One region of the Proteiniclasticum sp. genome, then DNA from elsewhere that is predicted to be linked to it. Evidence: predicted binding sites of a transcription regulator. Region 1 holds the regulator's gene; each other region holds the start of a gene.
What was found. The regulator Rex, encoded in region 1, represses fermentation and respiration genes when NADH is low (regulators of the CRP and FNR family bind a similar motif). The targets are predictions, from matches to a motif close to ATTGTTAANNNNTTAACAAT.
Positions count from the first base shown of each region.

Region 2: adhE (bifunctional acetaldehyde-CoA/alcohol dehydrogenase) is a predicted target of Rex. The motif match lies at 3,119-3,138, and genes of this name have one in related genera.
Region 3: RTX25_RS05210 (flavocytochrome c) is a predicted target of Rex. The motif match lies at 3,425-3,444, and genes of this name have one in related genera.
Region 4: RTX25_RS03875 (flavocytochrome c) is a predicted target of Rex. The motif match lies at 2,699-2,718, and genes of this name have one in related genera.

Region 1 covers NZ_DAMBTF010000034.1:7,009-12,535, reverse strand. Annotated here, with positions in the region: gene gltA (NADPH-dependent glutamate synthase) at 1-457, opposite strand, end outside; gene RTX25_RS13475 (sulfide/dihydroorotate dehydrogenase-like FAD/NAD-binding protein) at 444-1,349, opposite strand; gene RTX25_RS13470 (redox-sensing transcriptional repressor Rex) at 1,494-2,129, opposite strand; gene RTX25_RS13465 (alpha/beta fold hydrolase) at 2,519-3,265, opposite strand; gene RTX25_RS13460 (hypothetical protein) at 3,476-4,465, shown strand; gene RTX25_RS13455 (glutaredoxin family protein) at 4,591-4,821, opposite strand; gene RTX25_RS13450 (cysteine-rich CWC family protein) at 4,909-5,127, opposite strand; gene RTX25_RS13445 (pseudouridine synthase) at 5,247-5,527, shown strand, end outside.
Region 2 covers NZ_DAMBTF010000027.1:11,737-17,263, forward strand. Annotated here, with positions in the region: gene RTX25_RS12460 (FAD-dependent oxidoreductase) at 1-970, opposite strand, end outside; gene thiM (hydroxyethylthiazole kinase) at 1,156-1,977, opposite strand; gene thiM (hydroxyethylthiazole kinase) at 1,987-2,826, opposite strand; gene adhE (bifunctional acetaldehyde-CoA/alcohol dehydrogenase) at 3,344-5,527, shown strand, end outside.
Region 3 covers NZ_DAMBTF010000006.1:145,929-151,455, reverse strand. Annotated here, with positions in the region: gene smpB (SsrA-binding protein SmpB) at 80-550, shown strand; gene proC (pyrroline-5-carboxylate reductase) at 569-1,375, shown strand; gene RTX25_RS05210 (flavocytochrome c) at 1,520-3,340, opposite strand; gene RTX25_RS05205 (TetR/AcrR family transcriptional regulator) at 3,525-4,133, shown strand; gene RTX25_RS05200 (hypothetical protein) at 4,281-5,237, opposite strand; gene nfsA (oxygen-insensitive NADPH nitroreductase) at 5,341-5,527, opposite strand, start outside.
Region 4 covers NZ_DAMBTF010000005.1:23,358-28,884, reverse strand. Annotated here, with positions in the region: gene trxB (thioredoxin-disulfide reductase) at 1-114, shown strand, start outside; gene RTX25_RS03890 (NAD(P)H-binding protein) at 251-901, shown strand; gene RTX25_RS03885 (hypothetical protein) at 1,022-1,906, shown strand; gene RTX25_RS03880 (GNAT family N-acetyltransferase) at 2,057-2,572, shown strand; gene RTX25_RS03875 (flavocytochrome c) at 2,770-4,533, shown strand; gene zwf (glucose-6-phosphate dehydrogenase) at 4,671-5,527, opposite strand, start outside.

The DNA.
Region 1 (5,527 bases):
CACAGGTAAGACCCGCAGGACCGCTCCCCACAACGGCAATCTTGATGCCGTTTGACGGAAGCTTATCCGTATTCTTATATCCGTTCTCCATTGCCCAGTCCGCAACGAATCTTTCAAGTTTACCGATATTCACCGGTTCACCCTTGATGCCCACAATGCAGGAACCTTCGCACTGCTCTTCCTGAGGACATACTCTTCCGCAGACAGCAGGAAGGTTGCTTGCACGGCCGATGGTATCTCTTGCAGCTTTAACATCCCCGTTTTTCAGTTCCTGAATGAATTTAGGAATATCTATGGCTACAGGGCATCCCGGTACACATCTCGGATTTCTGCACTGAAGGCATCTTTCCGCTTCAAGCAGAGCCTCCTCATGATTGTATCCGAAGCTCACTTCCTTGAAATTTCTTACTCTCTCTTCCGGTCTCTGTTCCCTTACTGGTACTCTATTTCGTTTCATGTAGAATTTCCCCCAAATCACATAATTCCGAGTCCTTATGTACAGATGCCTGTTCTTTTACAATCATCTTTTTTCCTTCTACAGTTTTGTACATGGACTGACGTCTCATGGCCTCATCAAAGTTGATGAGATGAGCATCAAATTCAGGTCCATCCACACAGGCGAACTTCACTTCGTCTCCTACAGTCACTCTGCAGGCACCGCACATTCCCGTACCATCCACCATGATGGGGTTAAGGGATACAACGGTATGCAGGTTATAGGATTTTGTCAGCCTTGATACGAATTTCATCATGATCATGGGACCGATGGCCACACATATATTGTACTCTTTGTTCTCTGTTTCGATCAGTTCTTTCAGTTTGTCGGTAACAAGTCCGTGGAAACCGTAGCTTCCGTCATCCGTACAGACATAGAGGTTTTTCGCCACCGCTTTGAACTCTTCTTCAAAAATCAGCGTTCCTTTTGAACGGGTACCGATGATGACATCCACATCGACTCCCTTTTCCTTCAGCATCTTCACCTGCGGATAAACAGGAGCTGTCCCCACACCTCCTGCAATAAAGACAATCTTCTTACCGGAAAGATTCTCTTTATCATCTGTCACGATGTCCGAAGGATTACCAAGAGGACCAACGAAATCTCTGATTTCGTCCCCTTCACTCATCTGTGCAAGCTTCTTAGTGGATGCACCCAGTGTCTGGAATACGATGGAAACGGATCCTTCTTCTCTGTTATAGTCGCATATGGTCAGCGGCACTCTTTCTCCCCGTTCGTCCACTTTGACTATGATAAACTGCCCGGGCAGAGCAGCTTTGGCTACACGCGGAGCCAAAATATCCATCTGGTAGATGTTTTCTACCAGCTCTTTTTTCCGTATAATTCTATACATTTTTTCCCCCCAATATTGTTGTATGGTGAGTCTAAATCTCACCTTTACAGTATACGTATTATGCCCTTCCATTTCAACAAAACTCAGAGACTTTTAAGCACTATAAAGGGGACCCTTTTTAAAGGTCCCCAAGATTTCGCTTCACTATTTGTCCAGGTCGTTCATCAGATAGACAAGTGTCAGCAGACTTTCGCTTAAATGTACATTTTCAACAGATACATCTTCAGGTACATTGATATCCAGCGGAGCAAAGTTCCAGAGGCCTTTTACGCCGTTTTCCACAAGTACATCAGCCACTTTCTGTGCCTGAGCATGCGGTACGCAGAGAATACCGATATCAATCTTGTTTTCTGCAAGGAATGACTCCATCTGATCGATGTCGCTGATTTCAACATCTTTGATTCTCATTCCGATGAGCTTAGGATTAACATCGAAAATCGCCTTCAGATCAAATCCGAATTTGTCGAAACGGGTGTAGTTTGCTACGGCCTGTCCGATGTTACCTGCTCCAATGATAACTGTTGAGTATCTCTTATCCAGTCCCAGGATATTTGAGATTTCATTATATAGTTCTTTTACGTTGTATCCATAACCCTGCTGTCCAAAACCACCGAAACAGTTGAAATCCTGTCTGATCTGTGAAGCGGTGAATCCGATTTTCTCACTAAGTTCCTTAGAAGAAACTCTGTCAACATCGTTTCTCAGCAGTTCAGCCAGGTGTCTGTAGTATTTTGGTAATCTTTTGATAACCGCCATGGAAATGTCTTTTTTCTTATCCATCCTCGCACCTCATCGTTAAATAAATTTCTAACAATATAATACCACAAATTATATGATCATGTGTTAATATTTGTCAAAGATTTTTATCAAAGATTTCAATTTTATGAGTCTGTTAAAAACATCTATATTACGTTGTTAATTTTTAACACTCTAACAATATAATTGCTGTTTCGCGTTGCCTATCAAGGATAATATTCACTAGAAAATAAAATTATTGTGAAAAACTTCTTTACTCTTCAGCGATCTGAAATGGTTTGCATAATGAAAGAGGACACCTAAGTGTCCCTCTTTCATTATGCAAACCTATTTTGAAGATATCATTCCTATGCTTCATGAATCGGTTATATGAAAAAAGTCACTGCTGTCCCCTTAAATATGCTTCTGCTCGATCATTTAAAGGCTTCGACAACGGCATCGAGGATAAACTGCTGCTGCTCCTCATAGCCGATATCCGCCAGACTGTCTCCATCCTGAGTACCGTAGTTTGCAAAACTTGAGTGGTTTCCTCCTCTGATGATCTGTCCGTAGGTTGTTTTGGGCAGCCTTTCCTGGGCTTCACTCAGCTTATCGTAATCAATGATGAGGTCCTTATCTCCGACTAGGGAGAACACCTTGAATGTGCTCACAGAAAGATCGGTGCTTCCATCAGGATATGCTGCAAGAAGGATCAGCCCTCTTATTTTCTCGGGATTTCTGCTGACATATCTTGAAGCGGATACCCCACCCAGAGAATGACCGATAATGACCCAGTCCTGAATTTGATCATCTGCCACGTAATCCTCAGCTGCATAGTTTGAGAGAATCGACAGCTTAAACGGTGCTTTAAGGATTACTGTCTTATAGCCAAGGGACGCGATCTTTCTACCAAGATATCCGTAGGCCCTCTCAGAAACTCTTCCTCCCGGATAGATCACCACACCGCCTTCAGGATTTTCGGGGGTAAACACAAGATCTCCGCCGATTTCCTCATAGGCGATTCCCTCACCTTCTGTTAATGCTTCCTCTGCAGTCAGCGACGGCCTGTAATAATCCTCTGCATAGATGTAGAGGCCAACCCCCACAAATACCAGAACGATGATAAGCACTCTGATGATCCGGTCGAACCATTTCTTTCTGCTTGATTCTTTAACTTCCATATTTAACACCCTCAGTTCCTCTAAAATGATTTCTCTGTATTCATATTGTACACTCTTTATCAGTATACTTCATTATAGCCCTTCTATTAAGCCATTTACGGGATAATCTGTTAAGAAAAGGAAAATAAATCTATTCTTTCCTATTAACGCTTTTTCCTCAATGAAGCTATGCTAAAATAGAATCAGTGAAGAAATGGGAGTGTTATGAATATGGTGAACAGAGTTTTAGATAAAGATCGTTATATATTTTTAGAAAAGCCGGCCATGGAAGTCTACAATAAAGAAGAAACCCTTAAAAGAGCCGATGAGATCGAAGCCTATATCAGCGAGCTCAAAACCTTTAACATCAGTTTGGAAAAACTTTCAGCCACTTCCTTGAGCAAGGCGGAAAGAAGCCTTATCCTCAATCTTGCTTTTATCCTCTCATCAGAAGAAAAGCTATGGGATAAAGTGCTGGAGAACAGAAGAATCCCCTTCAGTACATTTTCAAAACTTGTGGAAGAGCCTGTTTTTGAACTGAAAAAATGGCATGATCTTATTCTCTCCTACAGTATCCTTTTCCACGGTGAAAAGTATCCGCTCATTACACGGTATCTCCAGTATGATCTTAAGGAAAAAGAAGATTCTTTTCCCATAGACAGCGATGCACATTCGGGTCTTACCCTCAGAAAAAAAGGCAGCTATGCCTATATTCTGTCCAGCCAGGGTCAGTTTATGAAGATAAAGGATGAAGGGAACAGTGTAGGCGATGTCACTTCGGGAAAAAAGGCAAGAAAACGGCCGAACCTCCTGAAACCCTTAATCGCCATAGTTATGATCGCGCTGATTCTTGGCCTCGCTTATCAGTATATGTCAGAAAAGGTTGACCGGACCATCATTATACGCGCCGAGGGAGAAATCAAAATGAATTTCAATCCCTGGGGAAACCTCGTAAGCATTTCAGCTGTCAATCCTAAAGGTCAGGAACTGATCGAGAAATCGGATCCCGAACAGAACGACATCGACACTGTCCTTGCAGAAATCATCGAGCAGGCATACATCAGTGAAGCCATAAAGGAAAGAGATGAGATCATCATCCTTATCTCCGGCGAATTTCTACCTGAAGATTTCTTCAAATCCGGTAAAACCCATGACAGGATCCTCTCCTATCAGCTGGACTGCAAAATCAACAACAACGGTTCTTTCCTCTATGTGGAGTAGTCATGGAATGCTTAACTCCGCTCTGGCAGAATGATCTGAAGAGAAGCTGATGAGATATTCCGATTTTTGAATACAGAAAACAGGCAGTCTTTTCCATTACGGATAGACTGCCTGTATCTTTTCTCTTATGCGTTATAAAGTTCTTCGAAAGCGCCTTCGTCAAAACCGACCATATACTGATCGTCAACGTAGATTGTAGGAACGCTTCTTACACCGATGCTGAGCAGTTCCTTTCTGTATACTGGATCTGAAGTGTTCTTTTCCTCATAGGAAATATTGTTTGCCTTGAAGTATTCCTTGGCAAGGTCACAGTATGTACAGGTGTTGGATGTGTATATTACTACCTTTTTATCCATTTTTATCCCTCCAGAGATTAAAGTGTTATACCGGTTTCTACATTCCGGCAATTCAATTGTATCCTATTTAATGCATTTTGTCCAATTCTATTTCGTCTTGTACTGACTCGGTTTACGTTCATAATGAGGATATTTTTCCACACAGCTTCGGCAGATACAGGCGTTTCGCACAAGCTCTTCCGGTACCATAAGAAGCAGCTCCTCTGGAAATTGAATATCCTTGCACCAGCACATACTGGGATCTTTGCCGTTTTCCATATAACAGTCATTCGGTTCACCGCAGAGCGGGCAGATCGATCGGTCCATAAGTTCCTCCCATAGAATTTATCTGTCTACTACCCATTCTAATCCACTCATAAACTGACTTCAAGTACCTCTTCAAATTTAGCGGAATTCATGTATAATAGGATGTTAGGAGGTGTTCCATGGAAGAAAAAAGAATCAACAAAGCCATATCAGATACGGGATACTGCTCCAGACGTACAGCCGATAGTCTGATCGATGAAGGACGAGTTACAGTCAATGGAGAAAAAGCGGTCATGGGACTTAAGGTCACGGAGAATGATGAGATACGTGTAGACGGTAAAATCATTTCCAATGAACCACCCATGGTGTATATCGCACTGAACAAACCAAGAGGTATTGAATGTACCACAAACCGTAAAACTAGAGGAAACATCATCGATTTCGTCAAGCACAAGGAACG
Region 2 (5,527 bases), on a different contig from region 1:
TAACGGAAAAATAGTTTCTGCCGAATCTCATGAGCTCCTTATAGGAATCATGAGCAGAATCTTCCTGTCCGACCTTATGCCCCCTTCCTCCGATCAGAAGATACTTCCGGTGATCTTTTTCAGCATAACGGATAGAATAGGTCGGTTCACCTGCTGTAATCAGCATCGCATCTTCAGTTTTCTCCACCGGAAAAGCGACCAGATAGGATCTGTATGGTGCAAGCCTTGTGAAATACTGTCCGGAACCGTCATAAAACGGAAAACCTGTAGCCACCACTACACGATTTGCCCGAATCACGTTTCCGTTTTCCATCTTCACCATCTTCATTCCATTTTCTTCTTCAAGGTCTACAGCTCTTGAATGCTCAAACATCTTCACACCTGTTTCTTTAAGATCAGACAGAAGATGTGTCAGATATCTTACCGGATCAAATTCCATCTGGTCTTCAACCCTAAGTCCTGAAACTCCGGGCAGTCCAAAAGGAACCAGATCGACCATCCTTCCTTCTATTCCGATCTTCTCATAAGCTTCATGTTCTCTCTTAAGCTTTCTTACTCCCTCATCATCATGGGCGTAGATCATGGCATAAGCTTTTGTAAGACCGCACTCGATTGTATGTTCTTTCACCATTTTTTCAATAAAGGACATCCCTTCCCGCTGAGCCTGATAGTATAGTTTTGCGGTATTCAGATCATACTTGTCGAGGATATGTCTGTAGATGAGGTCATGCTGAAAAGTGACCTTGGCTGTGGTATTTCCTGTTGTGAGATTCAAAAACCGATCAGCCTCCACGAGTATGACATTCACATTCTCCTTTGACAGCAGATTGGCTGTAGTGACTCCTGTTATTCCACCCCCGACAACCAGCACATCACATTCCTCATCCTTAGAAACCGCCGGAAAACTATGAATATTTTTTGTATCCAGCCAGAGAGAAAGCGCTTCTTTTCTTAAAACGGACTCATACATTAACTTTCACCTCAATATCTTATTTTCTTCTATCCTATCGAAATGTAATTAACAGGGATTGAACTTTCCTTGAATATTGCGCCTGTACGGGTATTCTTAGCCCATCTGATCAGATATAGAGAAGAAATCAGAATAAAAAATGACCTCATCTGATCTGATCAAGATCGGATGAGGTCATTTTTAGTCTATCTGGTTTCCAGGTTCACTCTCTTCATGAGCTCTTCTGTAGTCAGCATCGATACAGCATCATGAACATATGCTTTGAAGGTTCTGATTCCGTCTTTTTCGGTCATCCTTTCCTCCGCAAGCTCCGAGGCCACTCCCATGACAGCTGCCCCCAGCGTCGCACTGAGGAAATAATCATCGGTCAGTCCCGAATAAGTGGCCATGATCGAGGCAACGGATGAACCTGCTCCGCAGATTTTCTTCAGTTTCGCATTTCCATTGGAAACTCTTGCGATTCTTTCACCATCGGTTATGATGTCCGTTTTTCCTGTCATCACCACAACCGTGTTCAGTTTCTTCGCAAGCTCAATGCAGTATTTCTCTCCTCCTGTTTCATCTTCAAAGGAATCGATTCCTTTGTTTTTTGTCTCATAGCCCAGGATAAACTTGATTTCTCCGAGATTTCCCTTCAAAATCGAGACTTTGACCTCATCCAGAAGATGGGTGATGGCGTATTTTCTGAAGGATGATGCGGTTATTGCGGCCGGATCCAGAATCACCGGAACACCGGCACGGTTTGCCGTAACCCCTGTCATGGTCATGATATCGAGGTATTCCCTGTTGATTGTTCCAAAATTCATAACTACAGCATCAGAGCCTGAAAACTCCACCATTTCATGTGCTTCAGAGATCTCATCGGTCAGAACCGGAGAACCTCCTGAATGGATGCACATATCCACAAGATCAAGCACCGTGACATAATTGGTCAGAAAACAGACCAATGGATACTTCTCTTCAAATTTTTGATCATAGAGCTTCTTCATCTGATCCTTTAAATTCATTACTTCCTCCTAAACTGCCATCTCATCATAGGTTACATCTATGATATCTGCTCTTTCTCTAACCTGTTCATTGGTCAGGATGGACAGAGTATCAAGAAGGTGATGCTTGTAGGTATAGTAGCCTTCTCCCTCATTTCTCATGGTATCTGCAATTTCACCTGCTATCCCCATAATGATGACTCCTGTCATGGCACTGTAGAAGTAATCATCCGTAACACCGCTGAAGGTCCCTACAAGTGCTCCGATGGTGCATCCTGTTCCGATAACCTTAGGCAGGTTCGGTGAACCGTTCTTTATTCTTGCTACTCTTTCTCCGTCACTGATGACATCTTCTATACCAGTCATGGCAACAACACATCCATACTTCTTTGCAAGAGCCACTACATACTTCTCAGCTTCCGATTCATCCTCATTGGAGTCTACTCCCTTGGATGTGGTCTGAACACCAAGGCATGCCTTGATCTCTGCAAGGTTTCCCTTTATGACGGAAATCTTGAGCTCCTCAAGCATTCTTCTGATGGACTGTGATCTGAAAGGAGTTGCGCCTGCCGCCACAGGATCAAGAATGATCGGAACACCCAGTTCTGTTGCCTTCTTCCCAGCTTCGATCATGGCATTTACCTGTTTGTTGGTTACTGTTCCGATATTGAATACCAGTGCATCCACTTTCGCAAACTCAACAACCTCAGCTGCATCGATAGGGTCATCTGTCATGACAGGTGTACCTCCGAAATAAGAAGTGATACTGGTCAGCTCATTTGCTGTAACATAGTTGATGAGAAAATCGACCAGCGGATTTTCTTTCTTTGCTTTATCCATTAACGAAATTATTTTGTCTATATGATTCATTTTCCTTTAACCCTCCTGAGATAACTTATTGTCAGTATCTTCATCTCGATACAATATCAGATTATACGCATCAAAAACGTGAGAATTCAAGAACGTCATCAAAATATAACACTGTTTTAAAGGATTCTTCACCGGTTTCTGTCTATATTTTGTTTATTTCATCAAATCTGGAATCAGAGACGTGATTTTTTCCTTTGTAATCTCAGGGGATGGTTCTGCAGCTAATGAAAACAGAATTGTCGATTTCACTAGGAACCCAACGGAAAATCATGAATATGTTAATCCTTCTTATTTTGTTATATATTTAACAAGAATCAGAGTTTTATACCAATATTTCCTCTCTCAAAACCAATATGATCAATCATTTTCATTTTCGTACTTATCCGATTCTTCTTTCATTTTATCATTTATTCAATTATGTAACCGTTTAACTGAGCATTGCTTATATTATTGATAATTAAATCACAATATTTTACGAAACTATATTGACTATGTAATTTTGAGATGTTATGATTTGATTGTCAATAAATTAACAAAGGACGTGTTGAATATGAACCCGATTACTACCGTAGAAGAACTGGAACAGTCATTATCGGAACTTCGCAAGCAGCAGGAGATCTTCAGTCAGTATACTCAGGACCAGGTAGATGAGATTTTCAGACAGGCTGCACTTGCCGCCAATAATCATAGAATCACATTAGCCAAGCTCGCTGTCGAGGAAACAGGCATGGGCATTATTGAAGATAAAGTGATCAAGAATCATTTTGCCTCGGAATATATCTACAATCAGTATCGGAACGATAAAACCTGCGGCGTCATCGAAAGAGACGATTCCAATGGCCTCATGAAGATTGCTGAACCTATCGGTATTGTGGCCGCAGTTATACCTACCACAAATCCTACCTCCACAACCATATTCAAAGCGCTCCTAGCACTAAAAACAAGAAATGCGATCATCTTTTCCCCCCATCCTAGAGCAAAGAACTCTACCATCGCCACAGCAAAGATCATACTGGAAGCCGCTGTTAAAGCGGGTGCTCCTGAAGGAATCATCAGGTGGATCGATAAACCTTCTCTGGAAATGACCCAGAAGGTCATGGCTTCTGCTGATATTATTCTTGCAACAGGCGGTCCCGGTATGGTGAGGGCAGCCTACTCATCAGGTAAACCTGCAATAGGCGTTGGCGCAGGAAACACACCGGCCATCATCGACGAGACTGCTCACATCAAGATGGCTGTGAGTTCGGTACTGCTTTCTAAAACCTTCGATAACGGTGTCATCTGCGCATCAGAGCAGTCCATCATCGTCCTTGATAAAGTTTATGAGGAAGTGAAAAAGGAACTGTCAGAGCGTGGTGCGTATCTGCTTTCCGCTGAGGAAACAGATGCGGTCAGAAAGGTCATCATGAAGAACGGAACACTGAATGCTGAGATCGTCGGACAGAGCGCTTGTCGCATTGCTGCTCTTGCAGGACTTGAAATCCCAAAGAACAGCAAGGTGATCATCGGCGAAGTGGAAGAGATTTCCGATGATGAACCATTCGCCCATGAAAAGCTGTCTCCGGTACTGGCCATGTATAAAGCATCAGATTTCAACGACGCACTGGATAAAGCGGACGCACTGGTCAAGCTTGGCGGGTTCGGACACACTTCTGTACTTTACACCGATCAGATCCGCTCCAAGGAAAGGATGCAGCTCTTCGGCAGCCGCATGAAAACCGGAAGAACCATCATCAACATGCCTTCTTCCCAAGGCGCCATAGGTGACATCTACAACTTCAGGCTTGCACCTTCTCTTACACTCGGCTGCGGAAGCTGGGGCGGAAACTCCGTCAGTGAAAATGTCGGTGTAAAACACCTGCTGAACATTAAAACAGTGGCAGAGAGGAGAGAGAATATGCTTTGGTTCAGAGTTCCCCAGAAAATCTACTTCAAATACGGTGCACTCGAAGTTGCACTGAAAGAGCTTACCGAGATGAAGAAGAAGAAAGCCTATATCGTGACTGACCGGGTACTCTACAATCTCGGTTACTGTGGAAATATGATCAGAATTCTGGAAGAACAGGACATCGACTTCAAAATATTTATGGATGTTGAACCAGATCCTACCCTTTCCACCGCGAAAAAAGGTGCAGAGGAGATGCTGAGCTACAAGCCCGATGTGATCATCGCTCTTGGTGGAGGGTCACCCATGGATGCTGCAAAAATCATGTGGACACTCTATGAGCATCCTGAAGTCCGCTTCGAAGATCTGGCCATGCGTTTTATGGATATCAGAAAGAGAATCTATCCTTTCCCGAAACTGGGCGAAAAGGCGACCTTCATCGCAGTCCCTACCACCTCAGGAACAGGTTCGGAAGTGACTCCATTCGCGGTCATAACCGACGAGAAAACAGGCGTCAAATATCCGCTGGCTGATTACGAACTGACTCCACATATGGCAATCATCGATACGGAACTCATGATGAAGATTCCAAAAGGACTGACTGCAGCATCAGGATTTGATGCACTTGTCCACGCTATGGAAGCCTATGTATCCGTTCTTGCTTCTGAGTATACCAACGGACTGGCACTTGAATCCATCCGTCTGATTTTCAAATATCTCCCACTATGCTATTCAGAGGGAGAGCGCAATGAAAAAGCGAGGGAAAAAATGGCTCATGCTTCAACTATGGCTGGCATGGCTTTCGCCAACGCCTTC
Region 3 (5,527 bases), on a different contig from region 1:
CACGATCGTTATTTTGAAAGAAAGTGAAAAGGATTTGGACCTATGTTAGAATGGATAAAGAGAATGAGGTGAGATTGAAATGGATAAAAATGAGAAAAAGAACAGAACTCTGGCAGAGAACCGTAAAGCGAGACATGACTATTTCATAGAAGAAGTCTATGAAGCAGGCATAGAGCTCATCGGTACAGAAGTCAAATCCATCAGAATGGGTAAGGTCAATCTGAAGGAAAGTTATGCGGACATCAAAAATGGAGAGATGTTTATTGTAGGTATGCACATTGCTCCGTATGAAATGGGCAATATTTTCAACAAAGATCCTTTGAGAACCAGAAAACTGCTGCTTCATAAGGCCGAAATCGAAAAACTCAACAGGCTCAGTGCTGCAGACGGATATACGCTTGTCCCTCTATCCCTTTACCTTAAAAACGGAAGGGTCAAGCTTGCGATTGCGGTAGCCAAGGGTAAGAAAGATTATGACAAGAGAGACACTCTCCTTGAAAAGGCACATAATAGAGATATGGCTCGAGAAATGAAGGAAAGAAACCGGTGATAATAAGGAGGAGATTCAATGCATAAAACTGTAGGTTTTATCGGATGCGGCAATATGGGTAAGGCAATACTGGGCGGTATACTGGATACCGGGTGGGTATCGTCTTCGAATGTTATGGTTTCCACCTCCCGTGAGTCCACACAAAATGAGATCACAGATCGGTTTGAGACACAGGTGTCGGGAGACAACAAAGAAGTTGCACGTTTTTCGGATTATCTTTTTCTTGCCGTAAAACCCTATCTGTATGAGAAGGTCATCAGTGAAATCAGAGATGAACTTAAAAGCGATGTCATCATTATCGGAATGGCAGCTGGTGTGACAATAGAAAAGATGGAGAACTGGTTTATGCCCGGCGTGAAAATCGTAAAGATCATGCCCAATACACCTGTTGCCGTAAGGGAAGGTCTCATCGCACTGGCTGTATCACCTGAGCTGTCGGATGTCGATACGGAAAATGTCATCGCCATGCTGACGAGAATCGGTAAGGTGAGCGTCATTGAAGAGCGTCATATGGATGTCATTACAGGAATAAGCGGATCTTCACCCGCCTATGTCTATATGTTCATCGAAGCAATGGCTGATGCTGCAGTCAAAAACGGACTACCCAGAAAAGAAGCGTATGAGATTTCAGCCCAGGCTGTTATGGGTGCAGCCAAAATGGTTCTTGAAACAGGAATCCATCCGGGAATGCTGAAAGATATGGTTACCTCTCCGGGGGGAACCACCATTGAAGCTGTTGCCATGCTGGAAGAGAAGGGCATGAGACATGCAGTCATCTCAGCTGTGGATGTCTGTATAGAAAAGTCCCGAGAAATGAGCAGATAACCTGTTAGGTGCTGATGGGAATACAAGGATAAAAAAAGGATCAGGTTACAGTAACCTGGTCCTTTTTATTGACGGTAGGGGTTATATTAGGAGATAGGGGTTTCATGTTTTTATGATATTGTCATGGGGGAAAGAGATTTTGAATTATTCGTTTTTAGCTGCCTTCTCACCGGCAATTCTGCCGAAGGTGTTGACATCAGCCAGCGCATTACCGCCAAGTCTGTTGGCACCGTGGATGCCTCCTGTGACTTCTCCAGCAGCAAAAAGACCTTCGATGATCTTGCCGTTTTTATCCACCACTCTTGTTTCAGCAGTAATCTTGATTCCACCCATGGTGTGATGTACTGTAGGGACACGTGCACCTGCATAGAAAGGGGCTGTATCGATCTTTTCCATAAACAGTGTTCTTCCGAATTCATCCTTTGCTCCATCTACAGAATCATTGAAGGCTTCCACAGATTTTTTCAGATTTTCAGGTTCAACACCGATCTGTTTTGCAAGATCTTCAAGAGTGTCGGCTTTGAATGCTCTACCCTGCTCAACGAGGGAATCGATGCTTTCATTGAAGTTGTTTACTGTATCTCCTGTAGGATAGGAATGCTGGTCAACGATGACCCACATGGAGGAGTTTTCCTGTTGCATGAGCGCTTTTGTCATGACGTCTCTTCTCGCACCTTCATCAACAAAACGGTTACCTTTATTGTTCACGAAAATTCTGTTTTCAACACCCTGTTCGATGTTTCCGGATAAGCTTCCTGTTTCAGGATCTCCCATGGGAAGAAGCTGGATGTTTTCCATCTGTACGATGGAAGCATCGATCTTTTCTGCCATGATGATTCCGTCTCCGGTTGCGCCTTTATGGTTTGTTGTCTTGATATCAGTAAGTGTTGGCCAGATTTTATTGTACTGGTCTCTCATTTCGACATTTGCACCGAATCCGCCTGTAGCGATGATCACACCTTTACTTGCGTTGACGGTAACCTTACCTTTGTTTCCTTCAGCTAGGAATCCGGTGACTCTTCCCTCAGCGCTGACAACAAGTTCCTTCGCTTCGGTCTCAGTCAGGATCTGAATATCATCCTTATGCTCATTGATGTAGTTCATGTAAGTATTGATGTATCCTGTTCCAAGGGGTTCTATCGGCTTATGGGATCTTGGCCATAATGCGCCAAGTACGGTGAATACCGTATCCTTGAATTCCATGCCAAGAGATTCAAGCCATTCGATGGTAGGATAGGCGTTTTCAACCAGTACTCTGACCAGTTCAGGATCGCCCTGTTTGTCTCCACCTTCATATGTCTGTGTATAGTGCTTTTCGATGGAATCTTCTATGCCTTGTGCAGACTGTCTCTTCTCATCCACAGCATTGAAAGCTGAGCCCGAGATGATTGTGTTTCCGCCTACGTTAGGCATCTTTTCGATGACGATGACTTTAGCACCGTTCTGGTGTGCGGAAACCGCAGCAGCAAGACCTGCCCCGCCTGCACCGATGATTGCAACTTCAGTATCTAATACGGAATCTTCTTTTTCAGTTTCGGTCTCATCTGCTTTAACCTTAAGCTTTTCGATGTCTCCACCGGCTTTAAGTAAAGCTGCCTCAAGAGCGGCAAGGAAACCTTCTGATGAATAGGTTGCTCCGCTCATGAGATCAAGTCCTAATGAGTTTTTTTCCTTTGCGGATGCAATAAGCTGTTCTATGGCATTATCACCAAGTCCTTCAGTCTCTGTGTGATCTGCGACAATTTCAGTGATTTTGAACTCATCCACGGTTACGGTAAGCTTGATGTCTCCATGGAATCCCTTGGCAACACCTTCATAGGTGCCGGGGTTGAACATTTTCTCTTCAGCAGCAGGGGTTTGGGGTGTTTCAGGTGTATCTGGTGTATCTTTTCCGGCACATGCCGAAAGAGTTACTGCCATGACCAGAAGCAGAGCTGTGGCCAGTTTTCTTGTGATTTTCTTCATTTCAATCTCCTTTTTCTGCAATTTGATAAATTATGAACGAACTCATTCGGTGAATACGTTCATCTAACGGTTTAACCATAACATATCGTTAATTTGTTATCAATAATTGATAAAAAATATTTATCCTTTTGTGCTTTATCCGATTCATCATGTATAATATGGATATAAAGCGGGGGTGCAGAAAATGGTCAAAGAAAAGCTGACAAACAGGCAGATTAAAGCCTTGGAGACAAAAGACAGAATCTATCATGCTGCCATAGCTAAATTTTCAAAGCATGGTATGGATCAGACATCCATTCAGGAAATATGCAAAGAAGCCGGTGTTTCCATAGGCTCTTTCTACAATCATTTTGACAGCAAGGAAGACATTATCTATGAAACGTTCAAGATCGCAGATACGAATTTCGAGCAGTTCAGGATAATGGACGAAGAAGGACGCAGCCCAAGGGAAATCATTCTGGAATACATGAACTACTACATAGACTTTGTTCAGACCAATGAATTTGAATTCATTAAAAAGCTGTATAACACGAACAACCATCATTTTGTCACAAGCAGAAGACCCATGCAGGAAGTACTGAAAAAGATACTCAGAAACAGGAAAATAGACGTGGACACCTATTATGTCAGGGACTCTGACGAGCTGGTGGATATGCTCTTCATGACGGCAAGAGGAGTGATTTTTCACTGGTGCCTGAAAGATGGGTATTTTGATCTGAACGAGGCATGCCGTAAACAGGTGGAACTGATTCTTGCATCGGTTCTTAAAGACGAGATGTTGTCCTCTGACTGATATTTATCAGACAATGTTCGCTGATGCCGGGTTCAGTACCATACACAGTCCTTTAAAGGTCAAGAATGGAAAACGAGCTTCAGAGTGAGATATTTTCTCTCTCCGGAGCTCGTTTTATCTGATTTTTCATTATTTATCCGTTGACGATCAGTCTGCCATATTGAGACCTTCAAAGAAGTCCATGGAATAGCCATCAGAATCCTGTCCCATGATTTCCATGTGGTTTTCTACCTGAAACCAGGATATTACTCCATCTCTATTTCTGATGGATACCCATTCTTTTTCATCGGTTTCCATGAGCGTCGCCTTTTCACCAGGCTTATAGGTGTAGGAAGGAGAGGCATCTTCACGGCTTTTTCTTGTTTTCAGTTCTTTAAGAATCGTGACTTCGGTTTCGAAGGGATAAAGCTCTTTTTCGATTTTTACAAGAACATCTTTATCGTTAAGCTGATACACATCATCGTAGAACCATGTCTGAAGCATCTGTCCACGGGTTTTTGTCTTGACAGTGCCATCTCCTTGGATGTTTACCTCTCCTTTAATGTCTGAATCCGGAAAGGTGCCTAAGAAACCCTGAATTTCACCTAGAACAGTTAGCTCGGTTTCTTTATAACGGTAGAATACGGTTAAATTGTCGCTGCTTGGACCTTCTTCACTTACAGCAATTTCTCTATACCCATCTTCAGGATCGATATCGGTAAGATGAAAGCGCGGATCGATTCTCTGCCCCTCATAACTGATTTCTTCATCATTGACAAGAAGCAGATAGGAAGAAACTTCATCACCATTCGGGTTTACTCGGGTCTTCAAGATGATTTCATCATCTATGCCGTTTCCATCAAGGTCCGCTTCTCTTCTGAATTCTTTCGTAAAACCTTGTTCCTGAGAAATGCTCATGACAGTATCGTCCTCCAAGGGAAAAGGAGAATCAGACATTTCTGCACCCTCTTCTGCAGCAGGTGCAGGAGTTTCACCGGACGCGGTGACATTGACGTTTTCATCCTCCTTTCTGACACTTCCGATCGGAACTCCAAGGTCAGAACATCCTATAATGAGTGCGACAAGGAGAGCGATAAGAAGCAAGGTCGTCAGGGATTTTTTCATCTGTTTCACCTCTTGATTTTTCTTGAGAATATCATAATCCATCTCTTATGAAGAGGAATGACAAAATGATTAAACTTTATGGGAATGAGTATGTTTCATCGTTTTAGTCATCATTCAGCTTTCTGCTTCTGAGAAAGCTCTTCATATGGGGCCTAAGAGGTTTTGAAAACATTCTTGCCATCTGCTTTGTCCAGTTGTCTGTTCGTTTTGCTGCAGTTCTTTTAAGGTAATAGGCTTCCATTTCCAGATCGTATTTCTGAAGCAGCTCGACTTCGTTTCCGCTCTGATAA
Region 4 (5,527 bases), on a different contig from region 1:
GTTTTCGCTGCCGGCGACATCAGGGAAACAACAATAAGACAGGTCATCACAGCAGCAGCTGATGGTGCGGTCGCAGCGGTATCCTGTGAAAAATATTTAGGTGAACACGAATAAGGTTCTTGGAGACATACAGGGGAGATAGTTCCTTTTGTATGTCTTTTTTTTCGGATTGTTTACAAAAGGATGACAAAAGTCTAAAATGTATGTGGGATAGATAATTGAGATATCCCTTGAAAATAAGGAGGAAATTATGCAAAAGATTGCGATTATAGGTGCCACAGGTATGATTGGCAGAAGAATATTAATGGAACTTTTTGAAAGAAGCTATGTGGTGACAGCCATATCGAGGAACCCGTCAGAGCTTCCCGGCAGTACACTTCTCATAGCCTGTGAAGGTAATGTCCTCAATGAAAATGTCGTTGCAGGGCATGTGCTCGGACTTGAAAATGATGTGCTGATCAGTGCTATAAATCCGGACCCCGATGATCTGGAAAGTTTTCTTACCGCTACTTTAAATCTGGTCAAAATTGCCGAGAAAGCCGGCATAAAGAAACTCATCACTGTAGGTGGTGCAGGCAGCCTCTTGCTTCCAGATGGAAGAATGCTCCTGGAAAGCGAAAACTTTCCCGAAGAATACAAAGATATTGCGATGATTCACAAGAGAGCATTGGATATCTACAAAAACCTTGAAGGTAAAAAGTTCAGCTGGATCAATGTAAGCCCCGCCGCAACCATTGCCCCTGATGAAAAGACAGGGAAATACAGAATCATGACAGATGAAAAGGTTGTTTTCGACGCGGAAGGGAAATCCTTCATCAGCGCTGAGGACTTCGCATCCGCAGTAACAGATCTCATTGAAGATGAAACGATACATAACCAGAGGGTATCTGTTACATATTAGGTAAATGAATAAAATCCTTTGATGTCACTGATAAATATCGTATAATCAAAGGAGTATATTAAATATTTACATATAACCTGTACTTATACGTAAGATGGGATTAAAGGGGGGGAGGAGAAGTTGAATAAAAAAGTACTGACTATAGTGTCAGGAATTTTGATTATCTCCATGGCTTTTAATATTTATCTCTTTACAAGAGTTGATCAGCTGAGTAAAAAGATCATCAATAATTCAAACCGGCTGCAGTATCTGGAAAGCAATATCGACAATACCATAGCTGATGTAATCAAAGATGACGGATATCTGGATTCGATCCTCGAAGATGTCAACTGGAACGTTTCAGAACTCATCAGCGAAGAGGAAAAAACAGCATTGCTTCATATCGACTTTAAGCTGCGATCCATGGATTCAACATCCAAAGTGTATGCTTCCATTGAAGCGGGAGACGAAGAGGCAGTTCTTGTAGAAGCACATCTTCTGAACGATACGACCTATACTGTTGATCGTGAAATCAACGTGCTCAAACCTGTAAGAATCGACCTTGTGGTGGAGAAATACGGCGAGAAGCGACTGGAAAATCTCGTGGATGAAGATGAGATCTACAAAACATATATTGCTGATACCGCATTCAATCTGCTTGATTTTGATTATGATTACAATCTGAGCAGTGGAACACTATCGGCAACCTATGGAGCGGAAGTCGTTTTCGCTTCTTTAAAGAACATCGATCTTGTCCGGTCTGATATTGTTGTGGAAAAGAATGGCGTACTTATTGACAAGAGGCCAATGATCATGTCTCAGGTTAAGTATCCTGATGCTGTGGTCTACGAGAATGATGTCAAAGACCATAAGCTCGAAGCCAAGGAGCTGGACAGTCTTAACTTTGCCGTTATTTTGAAGGATAAGCAGGGATTCACCTACCGTTATGATTTTGCAAGCTTTAAGTTCATGAATGGGGCTCCAGTGATGACCACAACAAGTTTACCTGAACTTACACTGAATTAAATTAAAGTTAAATCGGTCAGAAACTGTAATTGCTGAAGATGACTTGATGAGAAGATCAACGGATTGAGGTCCTGATGATCTTCTCATTTTTAATATATCTTAACAGAAATACCATGATTCTGGTTGACTGAACTATATTAGGAGGTAATGATGAAAAATACGATATTGATCCGTCCAGCGGAGGCGGAAGATGCAGAAGCGATTCTAAAGTATCTCAATCAGGCAGGAGGGGAAACGGATAATCTTCTTTTCGGAAAAGAAGGAGTACCATATACCGTTGAGCAGGAAATGGAGCTGATCAGAGAAATGAAAAGTTCTCCGATCAGCCAGATGTTCATTGCAGTGAGCAGTGATCAGGTTGCCGGTATAGCAAGCATCAGAGGATTCCGCCCTAAAAGGATTGCTCACCGGAGTGAAATCGGGCTCAGTGTGCTCAGGGAATTCTGGGGACTGGGCATTGGTTCAGCGTTGCTGACTGAAATGATTTCTTTTGCCAGATCTAGTGATGTTGAAATCATCTCTCTTGAAGTGAAATCCGATAATGAGAGGGCGATCAGGCTTTACGAAAAATTCGGATTTGAAAAGTTTGGCACATACCAGAAGTTTTTCAAAATCAATGGTCAGTATCATGATGCCGAGTACATGAATCTTTATCTTAAAAAATAACCTTACGTTTTACATTTACCTGATGTCAAACGAAACTGAAGTATAAATTTCAGAATGTTTTCAAAGCTGAATCCAGCATTCCATAAATGAAAAGGGTTCAAGTTCATGAACAATGAAAACACAGTTAATGTTATTGATTTAACAAATGATTGCTGATATACTCCCAATTGCTGAACAAAAGATGGGAGGAAAATGAAATGAAAAAAATGGTAAGAGGGTTATCGATGATTCTGGTTCTGATGCTGTCACTAGGTGCCATAGGATGCGGTACTAGGAAAGATGCGGAAGCAGAGAGTACAGGGACATTAACGGCAGGTACATATACCGCAGAAGAGAAAGGACATAATGGTCCAATAGCTGTTACGGTAACCGTAAGTACAGAGAAAATAGAGAAAATAGAAGTTGAGGCTAAGGATGAAACACCCGCAATAGCAGAGAAAGCAATTGAAAGTGTTGTGGAAAAAATACTCTCAAGCCAGGGGCTTGGTGTTGATGCGGTTTCAGGTGCAACGGTGTCAACTGAAGCACTGCTTAGAGCTGTCACGGCTGCTCTAGAAAAGGCTGGTGCGGATGTGGAAGCACTTAAGAATGTAAAAGCGGAAGAGATTGAGATCGAAGTGAAAGACAGAGAAGCGGATATCGTCATTATTGGTGCCGGTGGAGCAGGTATGAGTGCAGCGGTGGAAGCTGCGAGCTTAGGAAAATCTGTCATCATCGTCGAGAAAATGCCTATAGTGGGTGGAAACACCAATCGTGCAACGGGTGGTATAAACGCTGCAGAAACCTTCATCCAGGAACAGGAAGGGATCAAAGATACCGTGGAGACATTCTATGAGGATACCTTCAAAGGTGGTAAGGAAGAAAATGATCCTGAACTTCTGAGTGTTCTTGTGGAAAACTCTGCTGAAGCAGTGGACTGGCTGAATGAATTAGGTGCCGGGCTGACAAGAGTTTCCCTTTCCGGAGGAGCGACCAATCCAAGAATACATACCCCTGCAGATGGTTCAGCAGTGGGACCTGTTGTGGTCAAAGTTCTTCAGGAGAAGCTGGAAGAACTTGGTGTAGAGATTCTTATGGAAACCACGGCCACAAAAATACTTGAAGAAAACGGAAAGGCTGCAGGAATTGAAGCCAGCAATGCACAGGGAAAAACTTTTAGAATTGATGCAAAAGCGGTCATCATAGCTGCTGGCGGATTTGGCGCCAACAGTGAAATGGTTGAAACGTTCAGGACCGATCTTGTCGGTTTCTCGACGACGAACCACTCCGGGGCTACAGGAGATGGAATTGAACTTGGTCAGGAAGCCGGTGCGGCTCTTGATGATATAGAGCAGATACAGATTCATCCAACAACTGATCCTGAATCAGGATACATGTTCACTGAAGGTCTGCGTGGAGATGGAGCTGTTCTTCTTAATGCGGAAGGAAAAAGATTTACAGATGAACTTCTGACTCGAGATGTGGTTTCTGCAAATATTCTCAAGCAGAAAGACGGAATCGCATATCTTGTGACCAATGAGGAAATGAGAGCTGAGAATGCCGCATTGGCAGGATATGTCACCAAGGAATATGCAGTGAAATATGAAACCCTTGAAGAAGTGGCGAAAGCCATAGGAGCAGAAGAGGCTGCAGTTATTGAGACCATGGCAAAATATAAAGAATCAGTAACAAGCGGTACTGACGTGGAGTTTGGAAGAACCCATCTCGAAAAGACACTGGAAGAGGGGCCATACTACATCCTCAAGGTCACCCCTGGCATACATCACACCATGGGTGGACTAAAAATCGATACACAGACCCATGTGATCAATGTTGAGGGCAAGATCATTGAAGGCCTCTATGCGGCGGGTGAGGTCACAGGCGGAATTCACGGAGCAAATCGAATAGGCGGAAATGCCGTTACAGATATCGTCGTATTTGGAAGAATTGCAGGCAAAGCTGCAGCTGATGAAATGAAATGAAATAATCGCACATAGCACACATAGAAAGAAGACATCCTGAAAAATTCTCAGGATGTCTTCTTTCTTCTGTATCAAATCCTTTATTGCCTCTCTTCAAGTTCAGCTGCAAAAAGCAGGAGAAAGATAGAGACAATCCTCTAGTATTCCCTGTTCAGATACCACCAGTGTCTTGCTCCAGACTGTATGAATGATTTCAGTTCAGGAGGACCATCAGATCCAACTTCATAGCATCTGAGGTAGGATGACTTGCTGCCTTTTACGCTGCTGATGATGGAATCGACATATTTCCAGGTGAGCTGAAGCTCATCCCAACGGGTAAATAGGGTGGAGTCGCCGTTTATGGCGTCAAGGATCAGTTTTTCATAGGAATCGGGAGAGTTGAACAGATACAGACAGCTCTGGCAGTAATCCATCTCCACCATGGCCATCTTATCGATCACCCCAGGCTGCTTGACGTTGAGATGAAGGGTAATACCTTCGTCAGGCTGAATCTTGATTTCCAGTATATTCGGTTCTGAATTTGCGCCGTAATGATAACGGCTGCTGTTCTTGAATTCGATGGTGATCTGAGCAGTCTTGTTTTTCAGGGCTTTCCCTGTCAGAAGATAAAAGGGTACGCCCTCCCATCTTTTATTGTCGATGTATACTTTGGTCGCCACAAGTGTTTCAGTTGTGGAATCCTCATCAACTTTGTCTTCCTTCTGATATCCGCTATACTGACCAAGAATCAGTTTTTCTTCCAGGTGCTCATCAGTGAATTCTCTAAGTGCTTTAAAAACCTTAACCTTCTCGTTTCTCACATCATCGGCATCCAAAGTCTTTGGGGGCTCCATAGCGGTAATGGCCAGAAGCTGCAGGAGATGATTCTGGACCATATCTCTTAATGCACCTGTATCATCGTAGTAACCGCCTCTGGTTCCGACACCTTCCTTCTCCAGTACGGTAATCTGAACACTGTTGATATGGGTTCTGTTCCAGATGGACTCGAAGATTG